DNA from 3 places in the Mucilaginibacter inviolabilis genome. Region 2 is predicted to be linked to each of the others. Evidence: riboswitches for the same ligand, from Rfam matches in the RefSeq annotation. Region 2 holds a riboswitch; each other region holds the start of a gene.
What was found. A riboswitch is a leader RNA that binds a small molecule or an ion and turns the genes downstream of it on or off. The one in region 2 is predicted to bind S-adenosylmethionine.
Positions count from the first base shown of each region.

Region 1: it holds a riboswitch for S-adenosylmethionine, as region 2 does, so the genes downstream of both, G7092_RS24775 (acyltransferase family protein) here and G7092_RS08035 (peroxiredoxin family protein) in region 2, are expected to answer to the same signal.
Region 3: it holds a riboswitch for S-adenosylmethionine, as region 2 does, so the genes downstream of both, G7092_RS03885 (O-acetylhomoserine aminocarboxypropyltransferase/cysteine synthase family protein) here and G7092_RS08035 (peroxiredoxin family protein) in region 2, are expected to answer to the same signal.

Region 1 is NZ_JAANAT010000004.1:281,386-292,188, forward strand. Features, by position in the region: gene G7092_RS24740 (alpha-L-rhamnosidase) at 1-2,040, opposite strand, end outside; gene G7092_RS30555 (YtxH domain-containing protein) at 2,307-2,528, opposite strand; gene G7092_RS24750 (YdcF family protein) at 2,945-3,700, shown strand; gene G7092_RS24755 (response regulator transcription factor) at 3,745-4,443, shown strand; gene G7092_RS24760 (HAMP domain-containing sensor histidine kinase) at 4,427-5,794, shown strand; gene G7092_RS24765 (hypothetical protein) at 5,899-6,378, shown strand; gene G7092_RS24770 (bestrophin family protein) at 6,403-7,335, shown strand; gene G7092_RS24775 (acyltransferase family protein) at 7,492-8,580, opposite strand; SAM riboswitch class I at 9,003-9,111, opposite strand; gene G7092_RS24780 (hypothetical protein) at 9,246-10,604, opposite strand; gene argH (argininosuccinate lyase) at 10,772-10,803, shown strand, end outside.
Region 2 is NZ_JAANAT010000001.1:1,998,123-2,008,925, forward strand. Features, by position in the region: gene G7092_RS08015 (TonB-dependent receptor) at 1-165, opposite strand, end outside; gene G7092_RS08020 (cytochrome-c peroxidase) at 274-1,236, opposite strand; gene G7092_RS08025 (YceI family protein) at 1,418-2,080, opposite strand; gene G7092_RS08030 (peroxiredoxin family protein) at 2,164-3,486, opposite strand; gene G7092_RS08035 (peroxiredoxin family protein) at 3,515-4,831, opposite strand; SAM riboswitch class I at 5,057-5,161, opposite strand; gene G7092_RS08040 (protein-disulfide reductase DsbD N-terminal domain-containing protein) at 5,605-6,051, opposite strand; SAM riboswitch class I at 6,259-6,373, opposite strand; gene G7092_RS08045 (family 2A encapsulin nanocompartment shell protein) at 6,523-7,443, shown strand; gene G7092_RS08050 (family 2A encapsulin nanocompartment cargo protein cysteine desulfurase) at 7,427-9,340, shown strand; gene G7092_RS08055 (serine O-acetyltransferase) at 9,349-10,167, shown strand; gene G7092_RS08060 (cation:proton antiporter) at 10,177-10,803, shown strand, end outside.
Region 3 is NZ_JAANAT010000001.1:985,907-996,709, reverse strand. Features, by position in the region: gene G7092_RS03920 (maleylpyruvate isomerase N-terminal domain-containing protein) at 1-109, shown strand, start outside; gene G7092_RS03915 (DUF6089 family protein) at 571-1,947, shown strand; gene G7092_RS03910 (SRPBCC domain-containing protein) at 2,068-2,451, opposite strand; gene G7092_RS03905 (acetate uptake transporter) at 2,488-3,078, opposite strand; gene gpmA (2,3-diphosphoglycerate-dependent phosphoglycerate mutase) at 3,182-3,871, shown strand; gene G7092_RS03895 (homoserine dehydrogenase) at 3,947-5,182, opposite strand; gene G7092_RS03890 (homoserine O-acetyltransferase family protein) at 5,182-6,237, opposite strand; gene G7092_RS03885 (O-acetylhomoserine aminocarboxypropyltransferase/cysteine synthase family protein) at 6,326-7,651, opposite strand; SAM riboswitch class I at 7,905-8,015, opposite strand; gene G7092_RS03880 (trans-sulfuration enzyme family protein) at 8,205-9,320, opposite strand; gene G7092_RS03875 (hypothetical protein) at 9,400-9,927, shown strand; gene mqnE (aminofutalosine synthase MqnE) at 10,015-10,803, shown strand, end outside.

The sequences.
Region 1 (10,803 bases), on a different contig from region 2:
GTATATGCCGGTTTCGGTGTTCAGATATTTAGTATTGATGGCATTTTTGATCTTATTGGCCAGTGCCGAATATTTTACAAAATCGGCCTGTTTTCCCAATATTTTAGCGGCTTTTGCCAGAATGCAGGCATCGGTATAATAGTATACAGAAGAGGTTAGTTCAACAGGCGATACGGATTTTACCGGCACCCAATCGCCCAGACCCCAGGTGGTTAAGCCTGCTGGGTAAAGCTCATCAATGTGGTTTACATACTTTTCGATGCTGGTATAGCTATCCGCCAGTAGTTTGCTATCGCCATAAAACAAATAAATGTTCCAGGGGATAATGGCGATGGTGCTTGTCCAGTCGGGGCCGTTACCCCATTCGTAACCCCAACCGCCGGTTGGGATAATGGAAGGGAGCACCCCGTTAGGTTGTTGTTCATCGCGATGATCGGCCAGCCATTTTTCATAAATGGTAATGGCGTCAAAATTATATAATCCCGTTTCGCTGGCAATATGGGCGTCACCTGTCCAGCCGTTCTTTTCGCGTTGTGGACAATCAGTAGGATAACCAAACAGATTGCTGAGGTAGGAGTTATTGGTGGCACTCCATATTTGATTGATGGTTTTGTTGGATGAAGTAACTGTGCCGATGGGCGCTACATCGCTATGCATAAAATAAGCTTTCAGGCTTTCTTTGTTTAACGCTACAGGTTTGCTACTGCTCACCTCTACATATTGAAAGCCCTTGTAGTTAAATTTGGGCATAAAGGTTTCTTCGCCTTTGCCGCTCAAAATAAAAATGTCGGTCTGGAAAGGGTCTTTATCATCGGTAGGGCGGTAATGCAGGTCGATATTAGATTGATCGGCATGTCCGTTTTTGTTCAGTCGCTCAGCGTGTTTTAGGCGGATCACCGTGCCCGAATCGCCTTTCACAGTGATCTTACTCACGCCGGAGATATTTCGCCCAATATCAAATACCCATAAGTTATTGTCAATTTTGGTAATGCTTTTGGCAGCTATCTCTTCCACATTACGGATGGGCTGCATGCTCTGTGCTACAATATTTTGTGAAGGAGCCGAACGGTTGATCACCTGTTTCCAGGCAGTATCGATGAAGTTGGACGTATTCCAGCCGGGTTGTTCTTTGCGGGCATCATAATGTTCCGCAGTATAAATGCTGTTAAATACAACAGGACTTAAAGATGTTTTCCATTGCGTATTGGAGCTTACGGTCTCCACCGTACCATCGGTATAAGTAATACGCAGATCCATACAAAATGTTGGTCTGCCACGCCATGGCGCCTGGTGAAAATACCATACCGCCGTGCTTTGGTGATTATACCAGCCGTTACCCAGCAAAACCCCGATGCCGTTTTTGCCGTTTTGCAGTTGCGCGGTAACATCGTAAGTTACATACAAGGTACGCCTGTCAAACCGGGTATACATGGGGTCGAGGCGGTGGTTGCCGATCTTTTGGCCGTTGATATATAATTCATACAAGCCTGCCACGGCAATATAAGCCCTTGCCGAGCGAATTTGTTTAGCAACTTTAAATGTATGCCGAAAATATGGCGCCGGGTTTACCGCTATGCCTTTATTATCACTTATCCATGATCCTTGCCAGTTGCGCATATCCATCATCCCGGTTTCAAAACTGGCTACATCCGATGGCAGGAGCTTTTTACCTGCCTGATCCCACAGCTGCACCCGCCAATAGTATTTGGTGAATGGTTGTAAAGGCTTACCTTGATAGCTTACCAGGCTTGTTGAAGACACAACCTTAGTAGTTTGCCAGATATTGCTTTTACCGTTAATTACACTAATTGAATCGGTACCAACACTAATTTGATAAGCAGTTTGGGCGGCACCTTGTCTTTCATCAACCAATAACCAGCTTAAGCGTGGATACCGGGAATCGATGCCAATAGGATTAGTTAGGTGTTCGCATTGTAAACCTGCCGCTTTGCCGGGTGAACCTGCGAAGCTTGTGTTAGCGATGAAAAAATGAAATAGTAAAGCGATGTAAAGCGCGGGCTTACAGAAAAGTTGTTTCATACGGTGCAATAAAGCGGTTTATAAAGGTAAGCAAGATAATTTAAGGGCTTATAGCAATGTTAAGCCGATATTTTTGCTTGCGCAACCCTCACTGTCCTGAAGGGGTAATAGGTATTACAGGGAGTAGTTTAAACTATAATAACCGCGTTCATTTTTTTATTGTATCAACACCGTGAATGCTGTCCGTTTCAGCATTTTCGGGCCATATCGAGCCTTTCGGTTATCACCTAAAAAAGAATATTGTGTATAGCAATATAACAGCTGTTTTAGAACCTGCTGTTATCTCTGAAATTGTCTCTGAAATTTTGAGTGCGGGCAGCTATTTGCTCTACGGTAAGTTCGCCGTATCTTTTTGCACGATCCATCCATTCAGGCCCATTCTCGGTAAGGTCATCAATGATCGATTTACCATTCGGCCCCTTTTTGGTAACATAGTTTATGCCGTATGCAACCGCTGCACCAACGACAAGAAATTTTAGTAAGCCCATAATTTTAATTTTTATTGTTTGTATGACAATGATGATGCCAGTTTGTTACATGCTCGAGTTAAGAGCCAGAGTATAAGAATCAGGGATCAGGAGCATAGTTAAACAGCAAGCCAGCTAATTGCAAATTAGTAAAAATCATGGTTTACATATTTTATTGATGATTGTTATGTAATTTATTGATTTTAAATAATTTAAATAAGGGTAACCCATGAAAAGTGTAAACCATGTAAACCCACTTTTGTCCACTCTGGACCTCTTGCAGAGGGCTCTGGGTTATAGACTGTCCTTATGTAACTTCCGGAGCCCTTTCCGGAGAACCGGAGGGGACAAAATGATCTCTGTTTTTTCCTGGTTCCTGATTCTTATTATCTTGACTCTAAATTTTAATTACTTTTACGACAAAAGTATACCTGTATATGTTTTTTATCCTGTCGAAAATATTGGCGTTTTTGCTTTTTCCACTGTCATATGTATTTGTTTTATTACTGATGGCGGCTTTTGCAAAGAACATAAAACGTAAACGCAAATATCTGTTATGGGGTATCGGGGTGCTTTATTTTTTTTCTAATTCATTCCTGATCAACCGGCTGGCCCATGCTTGGGACATAGCACCCGTTGAGCTGGAAAAAGGCAAAACATATAGTGCGGCCATTGTGCTTGGAGGTTTTGCATCAGACGATAGTGAAGGTCGTGGTATGTTCGGTCCTGCGGCCGACAGGTTTATACAAGGGGTTCTCTTGCAAAAGACGGGTAGGGTGAAATACGTCTTAATTTCGGGAGGTAACGGCAATTTAAACCCATCTGCTTTTCGGGAAGGAGCCTGGGCTAAATATCAGCTTAAGGCTGCGCAGATCCCGGATAGCTGCATCCTGATAGAAGACCAATCGCGTAATACCTTGGAAAATGCATCTTTAACAAAAGCCCTGCTTCAAAAGCATGCACAGCGGGGGCCGTATTTATTAGTAACTTCTGCTTTTCATATGCGCCGCTCGGTACGGATCTTTAAAAAAATGGGTGTTGATGTATTACCATATCCTTGTAATTATATGGCCGGAACCGGCAATTTTAGTTTAAGCGAGTTTGTGCCCAGTGCCGATTCGCTAAACAAATGGAGCTTTTATATCAAAGAAATAATTGGTCTTGCTGTTAACTATATCTCCGGACGCGGTTAATATGCTTTAGCGTTTGGAGATTAAAATTTATACAAATTAATACTATGGGGATATTACTGGTTGAGGATGAACCCAATGTGGTATCGGTAATAAAGCGCGGACTGGCAGAATTTGGCTACGAAGTAAGCGTTGCAGGAAATGGAGCAACCGGTTTGCAAATGGCGCTTGATCATGATTTTGACCTGGTGATACTAGACGTTATGCTGCCCGTAATGGACGGCATACAAGTGTGTAAGCTCATCAGGCAGCAAAAACAAACAGTGCCTGTTATTATGCTTACTGCGCTTGACTCTACCGAAAATATTGTGAATGGTTTAGATAGTGGTGCCGATGATTATCTGGTAAAACCCTTTAAAATTGCCGAACTGGCGGCACGTTTGCGAACGCTGCTACGTCGTAAAAGCGGCGAGCTACAACCTAAAAATATATTTACCATCAGCGACCTGGAGCTTAACGCCGAATCAAAAATAGCTTACCGTAACCAGGAACCATTAAAACTCACGGCTACAGAGTACCGGCTGCTGGAGTATTTTGTAAAGAATCAGAAAAAAGTACTGTCACGTATCCAGATACTGGAAAGTGTATGGGATATTGATTTTAATATGGGTACCAACGTGGTTGATGTATATGTAAACTATCTGCGCAGAAAATTAGAAAAAGGTGGTGGTTCAAAACTCATACACACAGTTTTTGGTATGGGATATATCATGAAAGAGGGAGAGCCCGATGAAAATACAAAGTAAAATAACCTTACTGTTCCTGTTACTTTCTGGCGTGATATTGTTATTGCTCAATATCACTATTTTTTACCTGGTATACAGGTTTGGTTTCGACGATTTTTTTAAGCGATTGGAAGCCCGTGTAAATATATCGGCCGAGGTGCACCTGTTTCCTGGTGCCAAAAGCCAGGCTTATCAGGAAGTGAGAAACCGTTATCTGGAAAAACTGGAATCAGAAAAAGAACATTTTTTTAGCACGGATACACTTAATAAAATTAATATAAATGGAGGAATTGATGCTAAAAGCAGTTTTATTAAAAATATCTTAAAAGATAGTGCGGCACGCTATAAGGTTGATAATATTTTTTATGCTGGCAGGGTATTTACAAAAGGTAATAGTAAATATATTGTTATTGTTTCGGCCATTGACCCATCCGGTTTTCAGGAATTGAAAGATCTGCAGAGAATATTGGTTTATGGCTTTTTGGCGGCTATGATTCTGGTTTATTTTATAGGTAAAATATTTTCCTTTTATACCTTTCAGCCGGTACGGCGTATCATTAATAATGTTAAAAATATAACGGCCAATAATCTGCATTTTAGGCTGGATGAATTGAGTGGCAAGGACGAGATAGCCGAACTATCTTATACCTTCAATGACATGCTTAACCGCCTGGAAACCGCTTTTGAAACGCAAAACAACTTTGTAAGCAATGCTTCGCACGAGTTGCGTACACCTTTAACCATTATCAGTAGCGAAGCTGAACTGGCCATAAGTAAAACTGATGTAAGCCCGGAGCAGCGAGAGGTATTTGGTATCATCTACTCTGAGGCTGAAAAGCTGGGACAGATACTGAATAGTTTATTGACGCTTGCACAATCGGGCTTTGACGGTAAAAAACAGCGCTGGGAAAGCATCCGGATTGATGAGCTCTTGATGACCGCTTCAGAATCAATCAAAAGGATCAATATCGACAGTAATATACAGATTGATCTGGAAGATATGCCAACCGACGAGCACTTGCTTTATGTAAGCGGTAACAGTAACTTACTGCGCCTGGCCGTTACCAACATTATCAGCAATGCTTGTAAATATTCGGACAACCGTATGGTGAAAATAAGGTTGCTGACCGAAAATAATAAAGTGATTATCTCCATTACAGACCAGGGCATAGGTATACCCGAAAGTGAACTGCAGCATATTTTTGAACCATTTTTCAGGGCCTCCAATACGCACAGCTACGAAGGACATGGGGTAGGCTTACCTCTAACACTTAACATTATTCGTTTGCACAGGGGGAGTATAGGTATTCGTTCAGACGTTGGTAAAGGTACCGAGATCAAGGTGTTTTTACCTGTAGAGGCATCGGCGTAAAACTCTAATCAATTTCTAATAACTTTCTTAGATCATCTTAATTATTGGTGGCTACACTTGTATCAAACAAAACAGTACAAGTTTAACCATTAATAATTACGACTATGAAAACGCTGTTCATCCCCACCGATTTTACCTACCAATCGCTCCAAAGTATACCAACCATAGCTCAGCAATACTATCCGCAAAAAGTAGATATCAGGCTGGTACACATGCTGAAGATTACTGATAACATAGGCGAACTGCTGATGCTGTCGCGTCGTTCAACTGAGTACAGGCAGATCCCTGATAATTTTTATATCCGCTGCCGCGATCTTGAAAAAGACTTCAGTCACCTGATCAACCGTATCCATATCGATATTTTTTATGGCAGTACCGTGGCGGTTTTTAATAACTACCTGGATGCACATAACGTGGATGCCATTGTGCCACCGCACGATAACTATCAGTTACTTTTTAAAAATAGCATTGACCCCGAAGTGCTGATTGAAAAATGCGGCAAACGGGTGCTTGACAACACAGAAACAGATGGCATAATAGTAAACCTCATTGCCAAGGAGCCAGAATTAACAGAACAAGAGTAATTAACCCCTAAATTATTAAATATCATGCTACTAAAAGAAAACATCCCGGTTACCTATGTATTCGGAAAAATAAAAAAAGAACTCATCATGGTGGCCATTTATGCCTCGGCTATTTACCTGGTGCATCAGTACTATGACTTGAGAGAAGTTTCCATCCCCTTAACGGTACCTACCATATTGGGTACTATTATATCCCTGTTACTGGCTTTCCGGTCAAATCAGGCATACGGTCGTTGGTGGGAGGCCCGTATTTTGTGGGGCGGCATTGTGAATGATTGCCGTACGATTACCCGCCAGGTACTCACCTTTGTTGACAGCAGTATTGACGGCGACGAGAAGTGGGCGCTCAAAGAACGGATTGTAAAACGGCAGATAGCCTGGTGCTACAGTTTGAGCCGCCACCTGCGTAAACAAGATGCTAAACAAAACCTGGAGGCGTTTTTAAGCGATGATGATGTCCGGAATATTCGTAATGTAGATCATGTGCCGCTGGCTTTAAATGAGTTACAAGGGCATGATTTGCGCACTTTGTACAAACTGGGTTGGGTTAACGAGTACCAGCAGGTAACTATGGATGGCACCCTGACCAGTTTTATGAACTCCATGGGTGGATGCGAGCGGATCAAGAATACCGTATTCCCGGCTACATATAGCGTGTATATACACTGGCTAGTATTGTTTTTTGTACTACTGTTACCTTTTAGCCTGATGGAGTCTTTTGGCATATTACAGGTGCCGCTGGTGATCGCTATTTCGTCGGCATTTTTCCTGATCGAAAAAATGGCTATCCATTTGCAAGATCCATTTGAAAATATGCCGACAGATACTCCTACCACCGCCATCAGCCGGAAAATTGAGCAGGATCTGAAACAAATGCTGAAAGACGAAATGCCACAAGTGACCGATATGGTGACGAACAACCAGCAGCAAAAACAGGCGGCATTCTATATTTTATAATAAGGTTATAAGTAGTTAATAGTTAATTGATTGCCTACTGAGCGAGTGGTTTTTGGCTCTCCTGTTGCTTTAAATCAAACAGCCCGGCATCCTTAAAAAAGGAGCCGGGCTGTCGTTTGTTATAAGTATATGGAAAGTTGAGGACATGGTTAGTATCTAAGCCTGCTTCCTTTTAGCTGTCAGATATCTGCGTACCGGTATATCATAGATCACCATCACCAGGTAAGCTATTCCAACCAGCAATATGGCCGAAACCGGGATAATTAATCCCAATTGGCCAGGCCCCGGTTTGTGAGCAGCGTAATACTTCCCAAACATCCACATTACCGAGTAATGGGTCATATACAATGGGTATGATATTTTTCCGCAGAATACGCACAATTTCTTTATCCCCTGGGTTAAGGCTGCGCCTGCACCTAAGGCTATTAATAGCGGGAAGTAAAAGAGCACTACCAGGGTTTCGGAAAGCCAGTTCCATTTAGTAGAGAAAGGCATCAGGAAAGCTAAAGCCAGCAGCGCCGCCAGTCCTAAAAAGCCCAGTTTGTTTTTGATGATCCAGTTAAAGCGATATACCAATAAGCCGGCTAAAAACGAATAGCTGATGCGGGCGCCGCCATCCCAAAAGTTGCCCTTACCCCAGCCGCCCATCAGGTTTCCGGAATGAGAAGCCACAAAACAAAGACCTACTGCCGCCAATATCGCTAACACAAGCAATACCCGTTTATTAACACGGCAAAGGACAAAAGCATAAACAATATTGGCTATATACTCCCAAAATAGCGACCATGCCGGAGCGTTAAAGCCGAATTGGTTAAAATAACGATCTGGCATTACCGGGAAGGGAATAAGCAGTATAGACATTAAAAATAACAGGATTAGCCTGCTTGCGCTGTACAGCTCCGGGTGACCGCCAAAAGGATCAAAAAGAAACGCTAACAGGCCCAGTACCGAGCCAAAAATAACTAAAGGGTGCAGTCTGATGATCCGGGATTTAAAAAACTCCATAATGCCCATTTTACCAATACGGTCGTCATAAGCATACCCGATCACAAAACCCGACAGACAAAAGAAAAAATCGACTGCAAGGAAACCATGCCCGATAAAGTTTTGACTGTAATCGGAATAGGCTATTTCCATAAAATGGAAAATTACCACGGCGAAGGCCGCGATACCACGCAAGCCATCAAGAATTTCAAAGTGTTGTTTAGTTTTTAGAATCTCGTTATTGAGTTTGTGTTCGATCATTAGTGTTTGGTTTATACAGGATAAAAGCAGCTGCACCGGGGTTGTGCATAAATTCCAAGAATACCAAATAATAACGATTTAGCCAATTTTTTTCGATTTGAAATTTGGCAGGGAACCGAAGGCTTGCTGTATGCCATGTAGATTATTGGGAATTTATGGCCTTAGAAGCCTTGCCCATCATGGTTCGACGGAGATCACCGAGACATCCATGTTTTATCTTTAATGTTATGTGATTTCACCATCAAAGTCCCTGGATTTTATCTCAGGGCGATAAATAGTATAAAAGTAAGGGAGAAAATTTGACGTCGCGGGCAGATTCGAACTGCCGTAGAAGGTTTTGCAGACCTTAACCTATCCTCTCGGTCACGCGACTTTTTAAAAAAAACTATAAATCACTTATGGAAGATGGAAGGGTAAGATCTTATTTATCTTTCTCCTATGCGGAGCAGGAATTAGCACCTTTTACATTATGCGGATGTACAGGTTGCTAAGACGTCTTTGGGCCTTTCCCTCAGTCTTTCTTGATAAGCGTGATAAAGAACTATTTGTCGTTGTTGACACTGCAAATATAAAATTGTTTTTATATAAATCCTATAGATTTAGTAGAATATTTTATTCTTTTAATGAATTTTGTATTTATCTGTCTTAATTTCAGTAGATTAAAATTAATTGGCAGGAGTTATACGATATACACCATCGGTCCTTACGGATATAATGCTGCCATCTTGTAGCTGATAATCGCTCACCACATACAGATTACCGTTACCGTCGGCCTGAACAAGTTTTACTTCTTTAGTTTTCAAATTTAAGGTATAATACCCGTCTATTTGTACCTGGGTACTGTAGTTGAAGGTTCTGTAAAAAGTTAAGATATCGCCTTTTATATTGGCTATCACCGGAGGGTAAGTTCCGTCTCCATAGGTATAGGCTGATTGATATACAGGGGAACCATCTTTATAAACGCTGAAGGCAGTTAATATATCTTTAGCTGTATTTTCCTTTGCCGAACTCACAAATGCATAGCCCGAAGTATTATCAATATCAATTAAACCGGAATTTTGATCAAGATTCAGCGGGGTAGACATAGAGCCATTGGTAGTGTTAATCAAATTATTAGCATACAGGATATGGTTTGCACTATACTCGTTTATGCGGGTAAAATCAAAATTATCCAATGAATATTTCACTTTTGACAGATCGGCCAGATTAATAAGCGAAGCTGTTTTATCTTCAAATATAGGATTGGTTACCAATACATGGTTATTGACAATACGGGAAATCCGGCCGTAACCCGAAGATACAAAATCAACAAAAGTTGATTGTTGCGTGTTTATATTGTATTTAGCTAACGTAACCCTGTCGCTACCCCGGTCAATAGTTACCGGTGGAACACTGGCTGTATTTTTATCACCGTAAATAAGTAACTCATTATCTGATACAGCTCTTATAAAGGTGGATGGTAATTTATCGCTGATAACATCCACTGCAAAAGTTTTCAATGATATTCTTTTGGTATAAAGCACATTATTCACATCGTCGGTTATAAATAAATAATTTCGGGAAGGTGAGATGTCAAGTGCTTCGGGGCCTAGGCTTTGTTTCAGATCCAATAGTTTTTTATAATTAAAAGCCTGAACAAACTGATGGGTATAATCATTAATACTATATTGACGGATAGTATCTGAAGTCACAACGGTTTGCACTTTGAAATTGTACTTAACGCCGGGTTTAAAAGCGTAATTAATAATTGCCGAGTAGTTATTAGTATTATTTTTAGATACAGTTACAGTCTGTAAGGTATTGGTATCTTGTTTCAGGATGATTTTTGAAGGTGCGGGATTTTGATCATACCGCAGAAAAATTTGCACCTGATTACCGGCCAGGGGTGCAATTTTAAAAGCAATAGTGCCTGCATCCTTTATAACAGCCTTAGCCGGCGGTGGGTAAAACGGCATATCATTTTTCTTTGAACAGCTGTTAAGCAATAAAGCAGCGGCAATAATAAGGTAAATGTTATTTTTCATAGGTAATAAATGATGGTTAAGGTAATGTTTTAATATTAAATAAGATTAAAAGCATTGTAAAATATTGGTAATAATTATGACTTATAAATATTAAAAAGGTTTAATACAGATTTAGGGATTATTCATTTTTTTGGGGTTTATTTCTCCTTAATGTACATATTTGCATCATGAGTAAGTTATGGCAAAAAACTACCAATGT
Region 2 (10,803 bases):
GGTAACCGCTCCCTGGTTAAGACCTTTTACGGTTACCGACACACCCGGCAAGGGCGCTTTATCATCTGCGGAGGTTACTACTCCGCTTACCGTTCGTTTTTGTGCCCATACATTTTGCCCGTAAAGCAGGCTGAGAAATAAAATTAAGCGTACAATTTTCTTCATTTTACAATAGTTTAAAGGCAAAGCAGCGGCCCGGGCAAGGCGAAAAACACCTGCCAGCACCTTACTGATACCCAGATCAATTAATTATTTATATAGGGGATTATATTTTCAATTAGCGGCGATCTTTTGTTTAAAGCGGTCGTCGGTGAGTGCTTTTAAAAATTCAACAATGTCATCAATTTCGCTGCTGCTGAGGTTTAAAGGTTTATCAAGTGAGAGGTCGCGGTTAATACCATCCTTAACTACAGCCGAAGGGTCATTATAATATTCCACCACGCTGCGCAGGGTTTTAAACTTGCCATTATGCATATAAGGCGCGGTAACAGCCACATTGCGTAAGCTCGGGATCTTAAATTCGCCGTCTTCCGTTTTATTTTTGGTGATCACCGAACGGCCCGGATCGTTCAGATCCTTCCCGTTATACAGGCCGATACTTTTAAATCTGTCGGCTGTAAAATCTTCGCCCGAGTGGCAGTTGTTACAATTGGCTTTACCAATAAACAATAACCTGCCACGTGCAGCGGATGCGGATAAGGCATTATCATCTCCATTGATGTACCGGTCATAAGGGCTATTTGAGGTTTCCAATGTACGCTCAAATGAAGCTATAGCCTTAAGCAAGTTATCTTTGTTGGCAGGTGCCTTAAATACTTTTTGAAAAGCCGCAGCATAAACTACATCATCATTCAATCTTTTAACCGCTTCATCCAGGGACAGCCCCATTTCCGTGGGCGATGTGATAGGTCCCATAGCCTGTTCTTCCAAGGAAGATGCGCGTCCGTCCCAAAAAAGATGTGGCCGGCCTGAAAGATTAGTAAGTCCCGGTGAATTTCTGGCAGTGCGGTTACCTTTGATACCCAAGCTAAAAGTAACGGTATCGGCAAAAGCAAATTCCGGCTTATGGCAGGATGAACAACTGATAGTTTTATCCAGCGATAATATCGGATCGAAAAAAAGTTTCTCGCCCAGTTGCTCCTTGCTCTGTACCTCATCCCTGCCGCTCATAAAGCCGGTGAGACTTATTATTAAACTAAATACAGTTAAAATTAATAGCGTACTTTTCTTTTTCATATCAAACTACAGGTATTCCAGAACTTTCGCCGGGGCATACATGAGCCGCTACCCCGGCTACTCGTTCACTAACCACCAAATCCGGCTTTTTTGGATACTTTTTAGCCAAAACAGTGGCCATTCGCTCCATAGAGCGACTTTAATTGTGTTGTATCTTGTTAAAATTTGTTAAAAAACGGGCTTACTGAGCGTTGGCCACCAGGTTCACATTAAGATCAAAATCATCGTAGATCACTTTGTCGCCCAGGTTTTCGAAAAAATTCTTCGACCTGAATTTGATATCATACTTGGTACGGTCGACTGTAATTTTGGCGGTAGCATTTAACTTTTTCCCATCAACTTTTACAGCAGCCGGGAAACTCACATCATTGGTAATACCCTTAATGGTTAATTTGCCTTTAACATCATATTGGTTACCAGATGTTTTAGTTGCGGAAACGATCACAAAATTTGCTTTTGGAAACTTATCAGTACTGAAAAAAGTTTCGCTTTTAAGGGTGCTTACCAGTTTATCGTTCGAGGCCTGATCAGTTAGGTCGGCATCAGTAATGGTATTCAGGTCGATATCAAAAGTGCCACTTTTTAAAACATTATTTTCGGCTGTAAACTGGCCGTTACTTATTTTAACCTCGCCGTTATGATCGCCGGTTGCTTTTTTAGCTTGCCAGGTAAGTTTACTACCCTGATTATCAACCTTAAAACTTTGAGCCTTATAGTGTCTGTGTGCCGAAATAGTTTTTATCGGAAGGTTGGCTGTAGTTGTATTTGGGGTAAAAGCTGTAGCTAAAGTTGCTATAGAAATAATAGCTGCGGAATAAGTTGCGATGGTTAGTTTAGTTGTCATGGTGGATAGTTGTTTTGTATCTGTTTTCAATATGTTAAATGTTACCCGGTAAAGTATTAAGCTTTACCGGGGTGTATTAATGATTATTTACCTTTTTGCGTATTACTTTGAGAGTCTACTGCCGATGCACTGGCCGGAACTGGTTCTGCGATCAGTTCATCTAAAAGCTTATTGAATTTCTGCTCGTAATCTGCATAATACTTGCCTGTTACCGTGCCGGTATAACCTGTGTATATCTCCCTTACATCACCTTTACGATCGATAATGATTGTGGTTGGGAAAGCTATAAACTTATTCAGGGCAGGTAATTTTTGCGATACCAGCTTTTTATCGGCCAGGCCACCAAACAGGATATCGTACTGGATATTGTATTTCTCTTTCAGTTTCCCTAAGGTATACTGTGCATACTTCAAGCTGTCTTTTTGCTCAAAACCTATGGCTATGGCTTCTACACCTCGATTGTGGTTTTTGTTAAACCAAGGCGATAGAAATACCGTCTGATCTGTACAATTGGGGCACCAGGTACCAACAATCTCAATGATGGTGACCTTGCCTTTATACTTGGCATCGCTTAATGATACAGGCTTGCCTGTTAAATCTGGAAAAGTAAAATCGAGCTTTTTGTAACCCTCTTTCAAATAGGTAAGTTTGTAGGGATCAGGCAACTCGGCTTTATCATCCTTCACGGCATCAAACTTGGTATTATCATAAATTCCCTGTCCTATCTCTCCGCTTAAAGTACCATCGGCATTGATCTTTCCTTTATAGATTTTGGGACTCGGTCCGGTAAAACCTGATAGCTCAAATTCATCGCCCTGAACGGTACCTTCCAGCTCCCGGCTATCACCGGTTACCTGCATAATAACACCGGTAAGCTTGTTACCTGTTTGCTTTAAAATGGCTATCTTATTAGGTACCTGTTCTTTTGAATAAACTTTAAGCTCCCATTTACCGGTTAAGTTAGCTGCAGGAGCTACATCCTTACCTGGTTCAACAAAGCGGTAGCTTTTGCCATACTCAGCTATAAAAGGCAAGGAATTGCCTCTGAAACCAGGTACCAGGCTACGATATTCACCGCTCAGAGTCCCGTCATCTTCTATTTTGGCAACCAGGGCAGCATCATAGGTATTCATTTTTATAAATACCGAATCTTTGCCGATACGCTGCACATGAAAATTATCACGGCGGCTTCCATTAAGCAAGGTAAATACGGCATGTTCGGCATCTTTACCTTTAAACTCAAAGTTGAATGGTACTTTTGATTCGGCCACGGTAAATACGCCACGCCATACACCTTCTTTTATAAATTTTGCAGAAGGTGGGATATCTGCAGCTACGGCGGCTCCGCTAAACAACAAGCCTACTGTCAGGCATTTGAATGAAGTAATCAGATTAAGTGTTTTCATTTGATTGATTATAGATAGGTTAATAATGTTAGTTTCCCGGATGTGTAGCCGAATCTTTTACTGCTGCACTTTCAGGTGCAGGTTCAGCTATCAGTTTATCCAGCAGCTGGTTAAATTTCTTTTCATAATCCTTGTGGTATTTACCGGTTACCGTACCTGTATAGCCGGTATATATTTCGCGCACATCGCCATTTCTGTCGATAATAATAGTTGTGGGGAATGCAATGAACTTATTGAGCGCAGGGAGTTTTTGAGCAACTAGCTTTTTATCTGCCAAGCCACCAAAAGCTATATCATAGTTGATAGCGTATTTTTCTTTGAGTTTACCCAAAGTATACTTGGCATAATCAAGACTGTCTTTTTGTTCAAAACCAATGGCTATAGCCTCTACCCCACGATTATGGTTTTTATTGAACCATGGCGACAGGAATACAGTTTGATCTGTACAGTTAGGGCACCACGTACCTATAATCTCTACAATCACCACTTTTCCTTTGTACTTATTATCGCTCAGCGACACGGGTTTACCGTCGATACCCGGGAAAGAGAAATCAAGCTTTTTATAGCCTTCTTTTAAAAATGTAAGCTTATAAGGATCGGGCAATTCCACTGTTTCATTTTTGGCGGCATCAAACTTCAGATTTTTGTAGATCCCAAAGCCTTCTTCTCCGCTAATGGTACCATCGGGATTGATTTTTCCTTTGATAATAAACGGACTTGGGCCTGTAAAGCCGCTCAGGGCAAACTCGTCGCCTTGAACAGTACCTTCCAGCTCACGGGTGTCACCTACTACGGTCATCACAACCCCAGTAAGTTTATTACCTTTTTGTTTTAAAATGGCGATAGATGCAGGGACGGCTTCCTTACTATAGGTCTTGATTTCCCATTTACCGGAAAGATCTGCCTTTGGGACAACATCTTTACCAGGTTCCACAAAGCGATAGCTTTTACCGTATTCGGCAGTAAAAGGCAGTGAGTTGCCTCTGAAACCGGGTACCAGGCTACGGTATTCGCCACTTATTTTACCATCGTCTTCAATTTTAGCTACTAAAGCCGCATCATAGGTATTCATTTTTATGTAAACAGAATCTTTGCCTATTGCTTTCACATGGAAATTATCACGGCGCGAACCATTGATCAGCGTAAATACGGCGTGTTCGGCATCTTTACCTTTTAGTTCAAAATTAAAGGGTACCTGCGATTCACTTACTGTAAATACACCTCGCCAAACACCTTCTTTAATAAATTTGGAGGGAGGATTTTTATCCGCAGCTAACGTTGCGCCGCTGATCAGCAAACCTAATGACAGGCATTTTGCTTTAGTTAAATAATTGTGAATGTTCATATTTTTATAAAATTTAGTTATTGGAAGTTTTACTATGATAATTGCCGGATTTGAGATTTGGGCACAACAATCCCATGGCCCTGTTAAAGACCGGAAAAAGCACACAAAAAAATTTTAGCTGTTAATGCTTAAAACCAAAAGGCAAACTGAATACTGCAACATCGCAAGGCTGATGCTGGTCGCACATAAGATTGTAGATACTTTAATGTTTTCATGACAATAGTTAATTTATATTTCTAAAAAAATTTCAGAAAAAAGTTTAGCACTTATTTCAAGCTGAAAAGTTGCTGAAGATCATCGAGACTTCCTCTCCCTTCGTCTTTATAAATCAACTAATTAATGGTGGGGTTAATTAGAATGCTGTAAAGATAATAACAATTTTTATAATTACAAGTAAATCTATAGATTTAGTATAATATTTTTAGTTTAGTTCAATTTTTAATATAATCAACATCCTGGACTGTACAGCACACGCCTGTTTTACCACCATAGCAAAGCAACGCACTTAGTACAGCCAGGATGTTGATCTTATTTCAGGATCAATTTCCGGGATGAACTGTGCGAATTAACAATACTGGTAACAACAGAAAAGGATGCCACCATTCTGTATGTGAGCGTTAGTGAGAGAATTCATTTTCAGATTCATGGTATTTGTTGTATAAGCCGGACGCAAAATAGGTGGTTTAGATAACCTTCAGTTTTGCTATCCATTTAACAGCTCAGTTGGTGGCGATTGATCTGTTAAACTATATTAATTTAAGTATTACGCTTTTTTATTTTACCGGGATACTAAACTCAACCTCCTCGGGCGGCAAACATTGCTTATCGCTGCATACCATATAATTTACGGTACCATTAACCGATGCCTGCCCGCTTTTAAGCTTTATTTTTTGTTGAAACGTAACCGACTGTTCAAAGTACTGCACATTCATGCTAAAGGCTTTTTCATACTTATTTACTGCTTTAGGCTCTGAGGTATTGCCATTTAGTATATAATTATCGCTTTTGGTAAATTTAAAAGAAGTACTTATCGGTCCGCCATCGGCAAGATGTTGTGAGTAAATATGCCAGCCTTTATCAATGGTTGCCTTTATAAATACAATAGCTTGCTCGTTATCGATCTTCTTTGCCCCGTACGACCATTTTACAGGTGCCAGGATCTGTGCATAAGAAACCGTGCTGATGATATATGTTAAGAATACTAGTAATAGTTTTTTCATTCGGGGTAATGTGCTGAAGATGTAGGTTTATTTTATTGCTGAACGCTTCAATTGTTAGCAACAACAATGCATATCTGCATGATAGGCACTGATTAAGGTTTGATAGGTTTTCATTTATAGCCAGGTTATAATTTTTCAGTTATCAATTTGTATTCTATAAAACTTACCGGGGACAGAGCTGTAGAGATATTTATATAAACCTGTAGCTTCTTATCTTTCCCCTTTAGCAGGAGCAGGAATTAGCACCTTTTACATCTTATAAATTTTGTACAGGTTGCCAAGACTTCATGGGGCCTTTCCCTCCGTCTTATCTCGATAAGTATTAAAGAACTGATGTGGCAAATATATAATTAAATCTATAAATCCTATAGATTTAATATATTTTATTTCTTATCATTGCAAAGCAGGTAGCCATTGATTAAACAGCTCCTCATCAATCATTCTTTAAGATAATTATTTACCATCAAAAAAATGCCCGATCAAAAACCAAAACAAACAGCCCTTGGCGATGTAGCTGCCAGACAGTTAGCAGTAGCAACACGTACCGTTCCGCAATTGTCAACCATTACACCACGATGGTTAACACATTTATTAAACTGGATCCCTGTTGAATCTGGCGTTTACCGGTTAAATAAGGTTGTTGATGCCAACAATGTAGAGGTTGATTGCTCATCGCGTGATGAACGCGAGCTTCCATCAACTTTTGTTGACTATGAAGAAAATCCACGTGAGTATAACCTAAGCGCTGTTAACACGGTGCTGGATGTACATACACGTGTTTCTGACCTGTACAGCAAACCTTATAATCAGATCAGCGAGCAACTGCGCCTTACTATTGAAATAGTTAAGGAAAGACAAGAGAGCGAACTGATCAACAATCCTGAATATGGTTTACTGAGCAGTATTGCCCCATCTCAAAAAATTAAAACAAGGCTCGGCCCTCCTACTCCCGATGATCTGGATGAACTGATAACCAAAGTTTGGAAAGAACCAGGATTTTTCTTGCTGCATCCACTGGCCATTGCGGCGTTTGGTCGCGAATGTACCCGCCGGGGCGTACCGCCGCCAACAGTATCGCTTTTTGGCTCGCAATTTATTACCTGGAGAGGTATACCGCTTATTCCATCTGATAAATTACCTATTGTCAATAATAAATCGAAGATCATTCTTCTACGTACTGGCGAAAGCAGGCAGGGTGTGGTAGGGCTTTACCAGCCAGGTCTTCCCGGAGAACAATCGCCCGGTTTATCCGTGCGTTTTATGGGTATCAACAATAAAGCCATCGCTTCTTATCTGGTTTCGCTTTATTGCTCCCTGGCTGTTTTAGTTGATGATGCCATTGCTGTTTTAGAAGATGTTGATTTAGGTAACTATCATGAGTATAAATATTAATCCAGACAATATACCCAGCGCACAGGAACTGGAACAGTTGGCCAATCAGCTTTTTAAAGCCGGTCCAACAGGTTTCTTCAGTCATTCTCCGGCATTTACCCCGCAAAGTCAGTCCCTTTTGGGCGAGCTGCCTGATATTAATTCCTTTGAAGCTCCTGCTGCCCCTAATCAATCTATTCCGCCCAGTACCATTGGTGGGGGCGGAATTTCGCCATCAGCCATAAACCAGGGAAATGCCGTAAATCTGAAAGATCCGCAAACCAGCTTTACCGATCCTAATTTAAATGGTAGTCAACAAACTTCACCCTCTGCGCCTGCGTACAGCTCGCCTGCTTTTGGAGGGCAGTTACCGGCACAACAGGGATTTAATTATGATTCTTATTTAGAGAAAACAGACCTGATCTCCCATAATCCAACAAAGCAGCAATTTCCTATCGAACAGTTATCTGTAGTTCCAGACAACCTGCTACAGCTTCCTTATCAACAGGATCAGCATTTTGAAACTGAATTGCGAAAAGTGCTTGATGGAATAAACACTTCCAGTCCCGGTATTTCCGTTCCTTTTAACGGGGCACCGTTAGCACCGGAAATACCATTCTACTTTTTAAATGGCAACCATGGTTTACCGAGCGTAAAACCCACGGCTGATAAAGCATCAAAAGCGGGGATCAGTAATATTATAGATCTCCCTTTTGATGTAAATATTATCCGGCGCGATTTCCCGATATTACAGGAACGCGTTAATGGCAAACAATTGGTATGGCTTGATAATGCTGCCACTACGCAAAAGCCCAAACAGGTAATTGACCGCATCAGCTATTTTTATGAGCACGAAAACTCCAATATCCATCGTGCCGCCCATGAACTTGCGGCAAGGGCCACTGATGCCTATGAAGGCGCCCGCAGAAAAGTACAGGCCTTCCTGAACGCAGCCTCCATAAATGAGATCATTTTTGTACGGGGGGCCACAGAAGCCATAAACCTGGTAGCCAAAAGCTGGGGCGAGCAAAATCTGCAACCCGGTGACGAAATTGTAGTAAGCCACCTGGAACATCATGCCAACATTGTTCCGTGGCAGCAACTGGCAGTAAAAAAGGGTTTGAAACTAAAAGTTATTCCGGTTGATGATGATGGGCAGATATTGCTCGACGAATACGTAAAACTGCTTGGCCCTAAAACTAAACTGGTTTCATTTACACAGGTATCAAATGCTTTGGGTACCGTTACCCCCGCCGCACAGATCATACAACTGGCGCATCTGGCAGGGGCCAGGGTTTTGGTCGACGGAGCTCAATCGGTATCGCATATGCCAGTTAATGTACAGGCACTTGACGCTGATTGGTTTGTTTTTTCGGGGCATAAAGTTTTTGGCCCAACAGGTATTGGGGTGTTATATGGCAAGGAAGATCTGCTTAACGAAACGCAGCCATGGCAAGGCGGCGGTAATATGATAAAGGATGTGACCTTTGAGCATACCCAATACCATGACGCTCCCGCCAGATTTGAGGCCGGAACCGGAAATATTGCAGACGCAGTTGGCCTTGGAGCCGCTATTGATTATGTTACCCGGATAGGCATGCTTGTTATAGCAAAATATGAGCATTACCTGCTTGTATACGCTACCCAGCTTTTAAAAGAGGTTAAAGGTTTACGTTTGATAGGCACAGCACCAGACAAGGCAAGCGTAATATCATTTGTATTGGATGGTTATAAAACAGAAGACGTTGGCGCGGCATTAAATAAAGAAGGTATAGCGGTTCGTTCAGGCCATCATTGTGCGCAACCTATATTGCGCCGTTTTGGTGTCGAAAGCTCGGTGAGGCCGTCATTGGCATTTTATAATACCTGTGCCGAAATTGATTTGCTGGTAAATACGCTTCACAGTCTTAAACGATAAGCCATTACATGAAAGACGATAAATTCGACAGCTTTATTGAGCTGCTTTATCAAACCCATAAAGCAGAGTGGGAAGCTACACCATCCATCCGCGATTGCGTTGGGTGGTTGTTTGATCTTTTTGAGTTCCTGTTTCCGAATAACCGGTCAAACAAATTATCCATTTATGGCGGTCATCTGAAGAAAAACCAGATCGACCTGGAGAACATCCTGCTCAGTTACCTTGATCCACGGAATATCGATATACAAAAAGCGGTCAGTCTTTTTTATAATTCGCTCGACGAGATTTACCAGGACTTACGCCATGATGCGTCGATGATCTATGAAAATGATCCGGCTGCTATCAGTGTTCATGAGGTTATCGTTTCCTATCCTGGGTTTTATGCTATTGCGGTTTATCGGATAGCTCATAAACTAACACAAGCTTCCATCCCCATTTTACCAAGAATATTAAGCGAGCACGCCCATGGTAAAACCGGGGTTGATATCCATCCCAAGGCAGTTATAGGCGTCCCTTTTTGTATTGATCATGGTACAGGCATAGTAATTGGGGCAACCAGCATCATAGGTAAAAACGTCACTATTTATCAGGGGGTAACACTGGGTGCATCACAGGTAAGCAAGGTATTATCAGATATCAAGCGCCACCCAACGGTTGAAGATAACGTGATTATTTACGCACGCAGCACCATATTGGGCGGCAGAACAGTGATTGGACACCATAGCGTAATTGGCGGGAGTGTGTTTTTAACAAAAAGCGTTCAACCATACTCACATGTATTTAACACGCATCAGCTTAGGATAGAAGTAAAAGAAAACCTGCAATAATTACCCATCATGATTTCCAAACTCAGTTCGGCAGAGATCGTACATTTTTTGCTTATACTTTTAATTATTCTTATTCCGGCGCGTTTGCTGGGGGAGCTTTGCCGCAGGTATAAATTACCGGCCATCATAGGCGAAATTTTTGCAGGTATCATTGTAGGACCTACCCTTTTGGGATTATATTTTCCGGATCTGTTTAAAGGTATTTTCCTTACCGCACCTCACTCCTTTGAGGCATTTGACGGGATAGCCAATATTGGTATCATTCTGCTGATGTTCATTGCCGGCTTTGAGGTAGATCTGAAACAGATCCGTCAAAATGGTAAGCAGGCTATCAGCATAAGTCTTACCGGCATCCTTTTTCCATTTGCTATAGGCTTTGGCTCGGTTTGGTTTCTTTACCAAAGTCATTTCGCCAATGGCTTTAACAACCAGCTGGTAACGTCGCTTTTTTTTGGTACGGCGTTATCCATTACTGCCCTTTCTGTTATAACCAAAATATTGCTTGACCTGGATATCCTGAATACCCGCATTGGCAACATTGTACTTACCGCCGCTATGGTTGATGATTTTTTAGGCTGGATACTGTTTTCGGTGATCATCCAGCTCATGAATGCCGGTAAACAGGATGCTTCTTTC
Region 3 (10,803 bases), 1.0 Mb from region 2:
ACTTTTCACTAAGGCCATTACACCTGAAATTGGAATACAAAATTCCATACTAGCGGGTAATAGACAATTAGGAGAGAAAATATTTGATACGATTGCTGTGATGGCCTAACCATATATATTACATATAATAATATATATTATATATATTGGTTTTAGATTTTAAATAATAGTTAAAAATCCCCATACGAACGAAATTTCATCCAAATTTCATCTTCAACATTTTCACCCTGTTATGAACAATACCTTTATAATTAACTATTGTATAGATTAATATATACAAAAATAAGTTTTTTAATACAGACTGTACTGTTTTTAACTCATTAACTATTTGGTACAAAAATTCAGGAAATCGTAATTGTTACCCGTTAAAACACGGGTTTCTTTCGTATCCTTTATCATTGCTTAAAACAGGTTCTATCAGCCATTTATACTTAAATTTTAACACTTAGTTTTAAAACTATAGCTAAATTTTATCCTGAACATATGTTGTAGAAAAAACCTGCTGGCATTAATGTTGCCTAAGGGGGATATGGTTTATTGAACAGTAAACCGCTAATTAAACACAACGATATGAAATCAAATTTAAAAAAAACCACGCTGCTTTTAACAGCACTTATGGTAGGTGGTAAATTATTTGCCCAGTCACCTGACACAACAGCATCAAGCTATGATTACGTAAAGCCTTTTTCAGGCGGCAATAATTTCCGTACATGGTCTGTGGGTGTTCACGGAGGCATGTTAACCCCTTACACTATTTTTGGTACTAACGGAAGACAGGATTTTAAAAATCCAACCGAACAACTTGGGTATGGTGCCTATATCAAATACCAGTTTTTACCTTCATTAGGTTTACAAGCAGATTTCTTGCGCGGTAAAGTAAAAGGTAACAACAGCCAACCAGATGCAACAGGAAAACCTGCTTACAGTTCATTCACTACCAACATTAACTGGTCAGCTGGATTGAGCGCCAACATTACCCTGGCTAACATCAACTGGCGTCATGACAAACCATTTATCCAACCTTATTTAACCGTTGGTGCCGGTACTATGAATTATACACCAAAGATCACTACTCCTGGTGGCCAGGAAACCAACTTCAGGACCGATGGTAAGGCGTCTATTAACGAAATCTACATCCCATTGGGTCTTGGTTTGAAATTTGATATTGCCCCAGGTGTAAATCTTGACTTAGGTTACCAGGTTAACTTTGTACAATCTGACAATTTTGACGGTTACAATTATGGATCAACTAATGACAGATTTTCTTATGCACACATAGGTTTAGAATTTGCTTTGGGTAGCCGTAAAAAACCTCAAATGGCAACACACAACCCTGTATCATCAATGCGTAAGGAGTACTTATGGGAAAATCAACAAACCAAAACTGCATTACAACAAGAAATTGATGCAGAAAAAGCTAAAAACGACCAGTTAAGAAATGATTTGAACACTACTAATGCTAACCTTGCCAAATTAACAACTGATAGTGATGGCGATGGAGTACTGGATATTAATGATAAATGTCCAAACACACCTTCTGGTACTAAAGTAGATGGTTCTGGTTGTCCATTAGCTAAACCGGTTATTGTTGTAACTGAAGAAGACAGAAAAGTGGTTAAGGATGCGATCAAAAATCTGGAATTTGATTTAGGTAAATCAACCATCCGTGAGCACTCATTACCAAGCTTAGACAGAGTTGCCAACTTACTGATCGAGAAAAACTTCAGCTTAAAATTAGCAGGCCATACTGATAACACAGGTTCTAAAGATCTAAACATGAGATTATCAAAAGACCGTGCAGAATCAATCAAATCTTACTTAGTAAGCAAAGGTGCTAATGCATCACGTATTGAGGCTACAGGTTATGGTCAATCACAACCAATTGCATCTAACAAAACAGCTGCTGGCCGTCAGGCAAACCGCAGAGTTGAATTCACACTATATTAATAGTTGGATTTCAGTTTAGACACAATTTCTAAAACAACAAAGCCGCTCAAATGAGCGGCTTTGTTGTTTTATGATATATTCTGATCAACCTTTTTTATCCAAAGCTTATCGTCAAAACTTTTATTCTCCTTCAAAAAAATCAATCAGGCCTCCAAAATAACTATTGTTCCAGCCATCAACCATATCATCAAAATCACTATCAGGAATGTTGGTATGCCTTAATTCAACAGACGATCCTTTTTTATCAGGATGTAGCTTAATGGTTACGATGGAATTATCAGATTCTCCTTCAAAATACCATTGCTGCACAATTTTTTTGTTTAGTTCAAACTCCAGGTTTTTTCCGGTAATACTACCATCCCACATGGAAAATTCAGAGCCTGGCTCGGTTGACATTTCGGCTGCTTCACCCGTCCATAATTCTATGGTGATAGGATTGGTTAGGGCCATATAAATCTCTTCGGGGGTGGCCGGTATGCTGTAATATTTTTTAAAATCTTTCACCTGCGCAATTTAGCAGAATTATTTTTAGCTTTTAAATTAAACATTAACAGGGCCAACTGGTAATACTACTTTGCCGTACACTTCATTCAACACATTGGCAATACCGGTATATATGGCAGATGCACCGCAAATTATACCTTCATATCCAGCCAGGTGCTTTATACTACTATTACCAGTAGCATCACCGGCAACCAGCAGAAAGAATAATATGGTTAACGAAGCAAATACAAACTGTAATGCACGATTTAGTTTCAAGGTTCCAAAAAACAATAATAGCGTGAATATTCCCCAAATGCTTAAATAGGCACACATGGCACCTTCTGATGGTGCTGCGCCCCAACCTAATTTAGGCATCACTATTAAACCTACTAACGACAGCCAAAAGAATCCATAAGAGGTAAAAGCGGTTAAACCAAAAGTATTATTCTTTTTGGCTTCAATTACACCAGCTATTACCTGTGCCAATCCGCCATAAAATATACCCATAGCCAGTATCATAGTGTTCATTTCAAAAAAACCAGCATTGTGAATGTTTAATAATACGGTGGTCATACCAAAGGCGCAAAGGCCCAGAGGAGCAGGGTTGGCAATGCCATCTTTAACAGTTACAGGTGTTGTAGGAATCATAATAGGTTAGATTTTTTAATTGGTTCACTGCAATCTAACTGATTTATAAATATTAAGCAAATTTTTACAACTCAAGGGGTACTTTTGCGTTAAGTATTTACCTATGCAGAAATTAGTATTGATACGTCACGGCGAAAGTGCCTGGAATTTAGAAAACCGCTTTACCGGCTGGGAAGATGTCGACCTTTCGGAAAATGGATATATACAGGCCCGAAATGCAGGCAACATTCTCAAAAAAAATGGCTATAATTTTGATGTTGGCTTTACATCTTTTCTTAAACGATCCATTAAAACCCTGCATTTTATTTTAGAGGAATTAGACCACCTTTGGATACCGGTTGAAAAATCATGGCGATTAAACGAGCGCTTTTATGGTGCTCTACAGGGGATGAATAAAGATGAAGCTATTACTCAATACGGACCGGATCAGGTCCATAAATGGCGCCGCGATCCTAATGAGTATCCACCTGCTATTACCAAAGAGGATCCCCGTTACCCGGGGCACGATCTGCGGTATAAAGGACTCACGGAACGAGAACTACCTCTCACTGAAAACTTAAGCGAAACCATGGATCGTGTTTTGCCTTTCTGGAATGAGCGTATCGTAAAAGCCATGCGACGTAATCAAAAAGTAGTGATCGTTGCCCATGGAAATAGCTTGCGTTCCTTAGTAAAATATATCGATTTATTGAGCGATGAAGAAGTCAGTAATCTCGAAATACCTACTGCTACTCCTTTGGTATATGAGCTTGATGAGGGATTGAACAGGATAAAACACTATTACCTGGAGTAAGGGCCCCCTAACCCCCTAAAGGGGGAATATACTTGGCTAATGCTTTGATAATTCCCCCTTTAACTTATATCATTTTTATACAGCTTCAGCTACAAGTGTTTTTGTTGATGCCAAAGTCACTCCGGTTAGCTGATCAGCAAAAGCAATGAAAGCTTTGCTCTCAGAAATAAGATCCTGGTTATCGATCAGATCTTGCAGATTAACTTTTCCGATAACAAATTTGTAGCTGCCTGAGTAATAACGTTCCTGTATATGCTTAAAGTTTAACGCTTCCACCAGGCTTTCATCATCATATCTCAGGTAAATATTCAATTCAATGTTATTGGTAAAGTTAAGGTCGGTCTTTTCTTTAGCCTTTTTATATTCATACTGGTAGTTATAACGCAGGGCCGCGATATCAGACAATACAGCCGATCCGGTAGGATGGCCACCTGCGCCTTTACCAAAAAAGAATTGTTGATCAGCAAATGCTGCCTGTACGGTTACGCCGTTGTATTCATATTCTACATTGTATAAAAACTCTGTTTCGTTTACAAATTTAGGCAATACAAATAGGGCTACATTTCGCTCGTCCAATTCTTTGGCTACAGGAACCAGTTTTATTTTCAGGTTTTTTTCGCGGGCATATTGCAAATCCTGTGCGCCCAGGTTTTGTATGCCGAAGTTAAATACTTCATCTGGCTGCACAATTACACCGTAAGCATGCGCAGCAGCTATTACCAGCTTGTATTTGGCATCAAAACCACCAACATCACTGGTTGGATCGGTTTCTGCAAAACCAAGGTCTTGTGCCTGTTTTAGGGCGCTGTTATAATCCAGGCCCTCAATAAAGCCTTTGGAAAGTATATAGTTTGATGAACCGTTAAAAATACCGCTTATGGAGTGAAGTAATTCATTGTCATAATACTCCTCCAGGTTACGGATAATAGGGATACTACCACAAACCGCACCTTCATATAATAAAGATGTACCATGTTTATGCTGCAACTCGATCAGTTCTTCCAGATGAAGCGCGATCATTTTCTTGCTGGCCGAAACCACATTTTTACCCGAACTTAAAGCTCTTGATACAATTTCAAAAGCAGCCTCAGTATCATTGATCAGCTCAACAATGGTATTGATCTCCGGATTATTAAGCAATTCATCCCGATCGGTAGTAAATAAATGTGCCGGCAGGGAGCGCTCTTTATGCGGATCCTTGATAGCAAATTTTACAATTTCAATGTTTAAATTTTTGGTTTTAACGATATCATAAAGCCCCTGCCCAACAACTCCAAATCCAAATAATCCGATATTTAACTTTTTACTCATTACGCTGTACGTTGTAATTCTATAATTTTTCCTTTTACATCGGTTTTAAAAAACGATGTGATAATATTTGTTAATGCTTCTGTTTCAATTAAAAATCCATCATGCCCATAAAACGAATCCAATTCAGCAAAAGCTGATTTCGGGATATGCTGGAACAGGTATTGTTGCTCATCAATCGGGAATAATACATCAGAATGAATCCCAATAACCAGAGTACGGGCTTTGATCTGACTTAAGGCTTTTTCAACCCCATGACGACCACGACCCACGTTATGTGAATCCATAGTTTTGGTGAGATACCAATAGCTATATGCGTTAAACCGGTTCACCAGTTTTTGCCCCTGGTAGCTTTGATAAGTCGATGCACGGTAATCATCCGTTTTATCATCGCTTTCCTCTTGTTGGGTTATGGAATAAGTTTTATATCCACGGTAGGAGAGCAGAGCTATACTTCTGGCCGCTTTAAGCCCTTTTTGGCCACCATCTGGCGTATTGGCATAAAAAGTACGGTCGGTAGTAATAGCCAAACGCTGCGACTCATTAAATGCGATACCCCATGGAGAATGACGCGCATTTGTAGCTATCAGGATCAGGTTTTTGATCCGTTCAGGTTCTATAATAGCCCACTCAACTGCCTGTTGACCGCCAAGTGAACCACCTATCAAAATATGTATATTATTGATTTGTAAATGATCAGCGAGTAACTGATGTGCTTTTACGATATCCCTAATAGTAAATTGCGGAAACGCTTGATAATAAGGCTGCCCACTTACCGGGTTTACACTTAGTGGATTGCTTGTACCATAAGGCGAACCCAGGATATTGGCACACACAATAAAATGCTCTTCGGGATTAAAAAGGAACCCGGTACCTACCAAACCTTTCCACCAGTCAAATACATCGGCATTGGCGGTAAGGGCATGACAGATCCAGATCACGTTGTCTTTCGCCTTATTCAGTCTGCCATAGGTATGAAAACCAATTTCCAGATCCTGTATTTCCTGGCCCGATTCGAATTCAAATGCTTCTGTGTACTTAAATATTTCTGTATTCATCCTTTTGTTTTGTTATTCGGGTGGTTTCAAATCTTTGGTTCAGACTTAAAACCATCCCTTATAACTTTACTATATCACTTAAAAAAAACTATACTAACTCTGCGGCAAGCTGCTCTACTTTGGCAAATGCCTGTTCAAAATCGGCCTTGATATCATCAATATGTTCAATGCCTACTGATACCCTTAACGATGTTGGTGTTACACCAGCAGATAACTGTTCTTCGTCAGAAAGCTGCTGATGCGTTGTAGCAGATGGTTGAATGATCAGCGTTTTGGCATCACCCAAATTGGCCAGATGGCTTACCAGTTGAAGGCTGTCGATAAAATGACTTGCCTGTTGTTTATCGCCCTTAATCTCAAATGACAACACCGCTCCAAAACCATTTTTTAAATATTTTTTTGCCAACGCATGATACGGTGACGATTGCAGACCCGGATAACTAACTTTAGCTACCTGCGGATGTTGCTCCAGCCATTTAGCTAATTCCAGCGCATTATCTACATGGCGTTGTACCCGTAATGACAAAGTTTCTAAACCCTGAATATTCAACCAGGCATTAAACGGCGACTGTGAAGGGCCGAAATCACGCAGACCTTCAACACGGGCACGTATAATAAACTGGATGTTACCAAATGGGCCGTCAATACCAAATACATCGGCAAATACCAACCCGTGGTAACCTTCAGATGGTTCTGTAAACTGTGGATATTTACCGTTACCCCAGTTGTAATTACCTCCATCAACTATAACACCTCCAATGCTGGTTCCGTGTCCACCGATCCATTTGGTAGTTGATTCTACCACGATATGTGCACCATGCTCCAATGGGCGAAATAAATAACCTGCGGCGCCAAATGTATTGTCGACAATCAGGGGCAGGTCATGTTTTTTAGCCAATGCTGCTACCTTTTCAAAATCAGCAATGGCAAAACCCGGGTTGCCTACTGTTTCCAGGTAAATGGCTTTGGTTTTATTGTCGATTAAAGCTTCTAGATTTTCAGCAGTATCATCTTTTGCAAAACGAACATCGATACCTAAACGCTTAAAAGCTACTTTAAACTGATTATAGGTTCCGCCGTACAGGAAAGGAGAGGTCACAAAGTTATCACCAGCCTGTAATATATTGTTTAAAGCAATGAATTGTGCCGCCTGCCCCGATGCTGTAGCCAAAGCTGCGACACCGCCTTCTAAAGCCGCTACCCGTTTTTCAAAAACATCGGTAGTGGGGTTCATAAGACGCGTGTAGATGTTCCCAAATTCCTTCAGCGCAAAAAGATTAGCACCATGCTCCGCGTTTTTAAATACGTATGAGGTGGTTTGATAAAGTGGTACAGCGCGTGAACCAGTGGTTGGATCGGCTTCCTGGCCGGCGTGTAATTGAAGGGTTTCGAATTTTAAATTGTTGGCAGACATAGTTGTAAGATTGAAATGTGTTTAATTAATTTTTTGACGATTTGATGGATTTTTAACTTGCCGGTAAATGATCTTTACCAGTTGTTGCAACACGTTTGTTTTTCGGGATCGGAAAAAGAGGACGTGTTAAGTCGATCAGCAGCAGCAACACATACACATATTGCTGATATTTGAGCAAATAGATTGTATGTTACCGTTTGAGGTATTAAAAATGTTGTGCTGACTAAATTTAATTAAACTTTTCATGGTTATAAATTTATATTCCCCGGGGTTATTTTCCGGGACAGGAATTGGCACCTTCTCCAATTTTGGAGGGTTGCCAGCGGGTCATTGAGCCTGATCTCTCGCCGCTTCTTTATAAATCAAAACCCGAACTATCGCGGAGAATTGATCAATGGTATCGCTACCAAATATTGTTGCAAATATAGGGTGATATAATTTAAAAAACCAAATTAAATTTTTCTTTGAGGTAAAAGGTGAAAGGTTAAGGGCAAAAAGTTTTATGTGGATGACCATAAAAAAGCCTTTTACCTTTCGCCCTTCACCTTTATCCTTAACTCAAGGCTTGCTTCAAATCTGCGATTAAATCATCAATATGTTCTAAGCCAACAGATACTCTGAGGAGATTTCTTGGAGTCTTGGTATCAGGCCCTTCCACAGTTGCCCGGTGCTCTATCAGGCTTTCAACTCCTCCCAAACTGGTGGCACGAGTAAATAAGCTGAGTTTATTGATGATGTTATGCGTATCGTTTTCATCACCCTTAACAATAAAGGATAACATGCCGCCAAAAGCCAGCATTTGTTCTTTAGCGATGTCATGTTGCGGATGCGATGGCAAACCGGGATATAGCACCCGCTCAACTTTAGGATGTTGCTCTAAAAACTCAGCCAGCAGTTGAGCGTTTTGTACATGGCCTTTAACCCGATAGGGCAATGTTTTAATACTACGAACGAGGTAATAACAATCAGTTGGAGAGGGGATAGCGCCCCCCATTTCCTGTACCTGGCGTATTTTTTGCCACCACTCGCTTTTTTCGGCAGTAATTAATGCGCCACCCATCAGGTCGCTATGGCCGCCAAAATATTTGGTTGCTGAGTGCATCACGATATCTGCTCCTAATGAAAGCGGCTGCTGGCATATCGGAGTAGCAAAGGTATTATCACAAACCACTCTGATACCTTTGGCTTTGGCAATAGCCACTACCTTTTTGATATCAGTTATTTTAAGCAGCGGATTTGATGGAGTCTCCAACCATATCAATCCTGTTTCTGGCCTGATGTGCTGCTGCAACACCTCTGTATCGTTTACATCGATAAAATCAAAAGTTAAAATGCCGGCAAACAGATTTTTAAGCTGGTTACGTAAGCCATGATACATATCATCGGGCGCTATAATGTGCGTCCCCGCGGGCAGCGACTGGAAAATCGACATGCCCGCAGCATTACCCGATGAAAAAGAAGCCGCATCCACACCATTTTCCAGCTTAGCCAATACATTTTCCAACGACCAGCGGTTAGGGTTTGATGACCGGCTATAGATATGCCCGCCCGGGAAATCACCATCAATACCACGTTCAAAAGTGGTAGATAATATAATAGGCTGTATTACAGCTTTTGACGATTCGTCCTTTTTATTCCCCGCATGGATAGCTATAGTTTCAATCTTCATTTGGCCAAATTAAATAAGATTATTTTTATAAGGTGTAGCGGGGGAAATAATTTTTCCGTAATATTTAAAAACCTGCATCATGAAAACACTTTACTTATCCGCTATCATTATTTTAATTTCAATGGCTGGCTGCAAAAAAGATAACATTGCCAATGAAAGCGACTTTAATAAAAGCTATAACATCTGGTTAAGCTTCAAAAGCAACGCACAAAATTCATATCAATATACCACTAGCTCGGGATCTGTTTTCGGTTATGGATCGGAGACTAAAATCAGTGTAATTAATGGTAAAATTGTTTCACGTGATTTTATTTCGACGCAACTTAGGCGAAACGGCACCAGTCAAAAAGATACCATAAAACAATGGCACGAAGACGCTGACCATATCAATACACATTCTAACGACACAGATGAGTCACTTACTTTAGATGCTGTTTATCAAAAGGCTAAAACCGTTTGGCTTAAGGCTGATAAGAAATCCAACAGCATTTATTTTGAAGCAAAAAACAACGGCATGATATCCAATTGCGGCTATGTTCCAAATGGTTGCCAGGATGATTGTTTTAATGGTATAACCATAGGCGCAATAACCTCTATGCAATTTTAGTGTCATTTACTTCCATCCACTTTGTAATGAATTATCTCATAAAGCATAGTTTTATGCTTTTTAGTACATTTGCGCAAAGTTTTTTTCATGGAAGCTGAAGGTAATTTACAGTTATTATTACAAAATCCGGATCTATCCGCTGATTTAAAGCACATTGCCGAAAAAGTTCTCAACAGTGAACGCATCACCTTTGATGAAGGCGTGATCTTGTACGAGCAGGGCGACCTGGGTTATCTGGGCGTTTTGGCCAACTACATCCGCGAAAAACGGCACGGGCATAAAACCTATTTCAACCGTAATTTTCATATTGAGCCTACTAATTTGTGTGTTTACGACTGCAAATTTTGCTCATACTCACGCCTGCTGAAACAAAAATCAGAAGGCTGGGAGTACACCATGGACGAAATGTTTAACATGGTGACCAAATATGACGGCGAACCGGTAACCGAAGTACATATAGTAGGAGGCGTTTTGCCACAATATGATGTACCTTTTTACCAGGAACTTTTTAGTCGTATCCGCGCCCATCGCCCGGAACTGCATATCAAGGCATTAACCCCGGTTGAGTATCATTATATATTTAAAAAGGCCAAAATTGACTACGCTACGGGCATGCGCCTGATGCAAGAGGCTGGCTTACAATCGATACCCGGTGGTGGTGCCGAAATTTTCCATCCTGAAGTACGTGACCTGATATCTAAAGATAAATGTACCGGCGATCAATGGCTGGCTATTCATGAAGAATGGCACAAACTGGGTGGCCGCTCCAACGCTACCATGTTATATGGCCATATCGAAAAATTCTGGCATCGGGTTGATCATATGGAGCGCCTGCGCCAGTTACAAGATAAAACAGGAGGTTTCCAAACATTTATC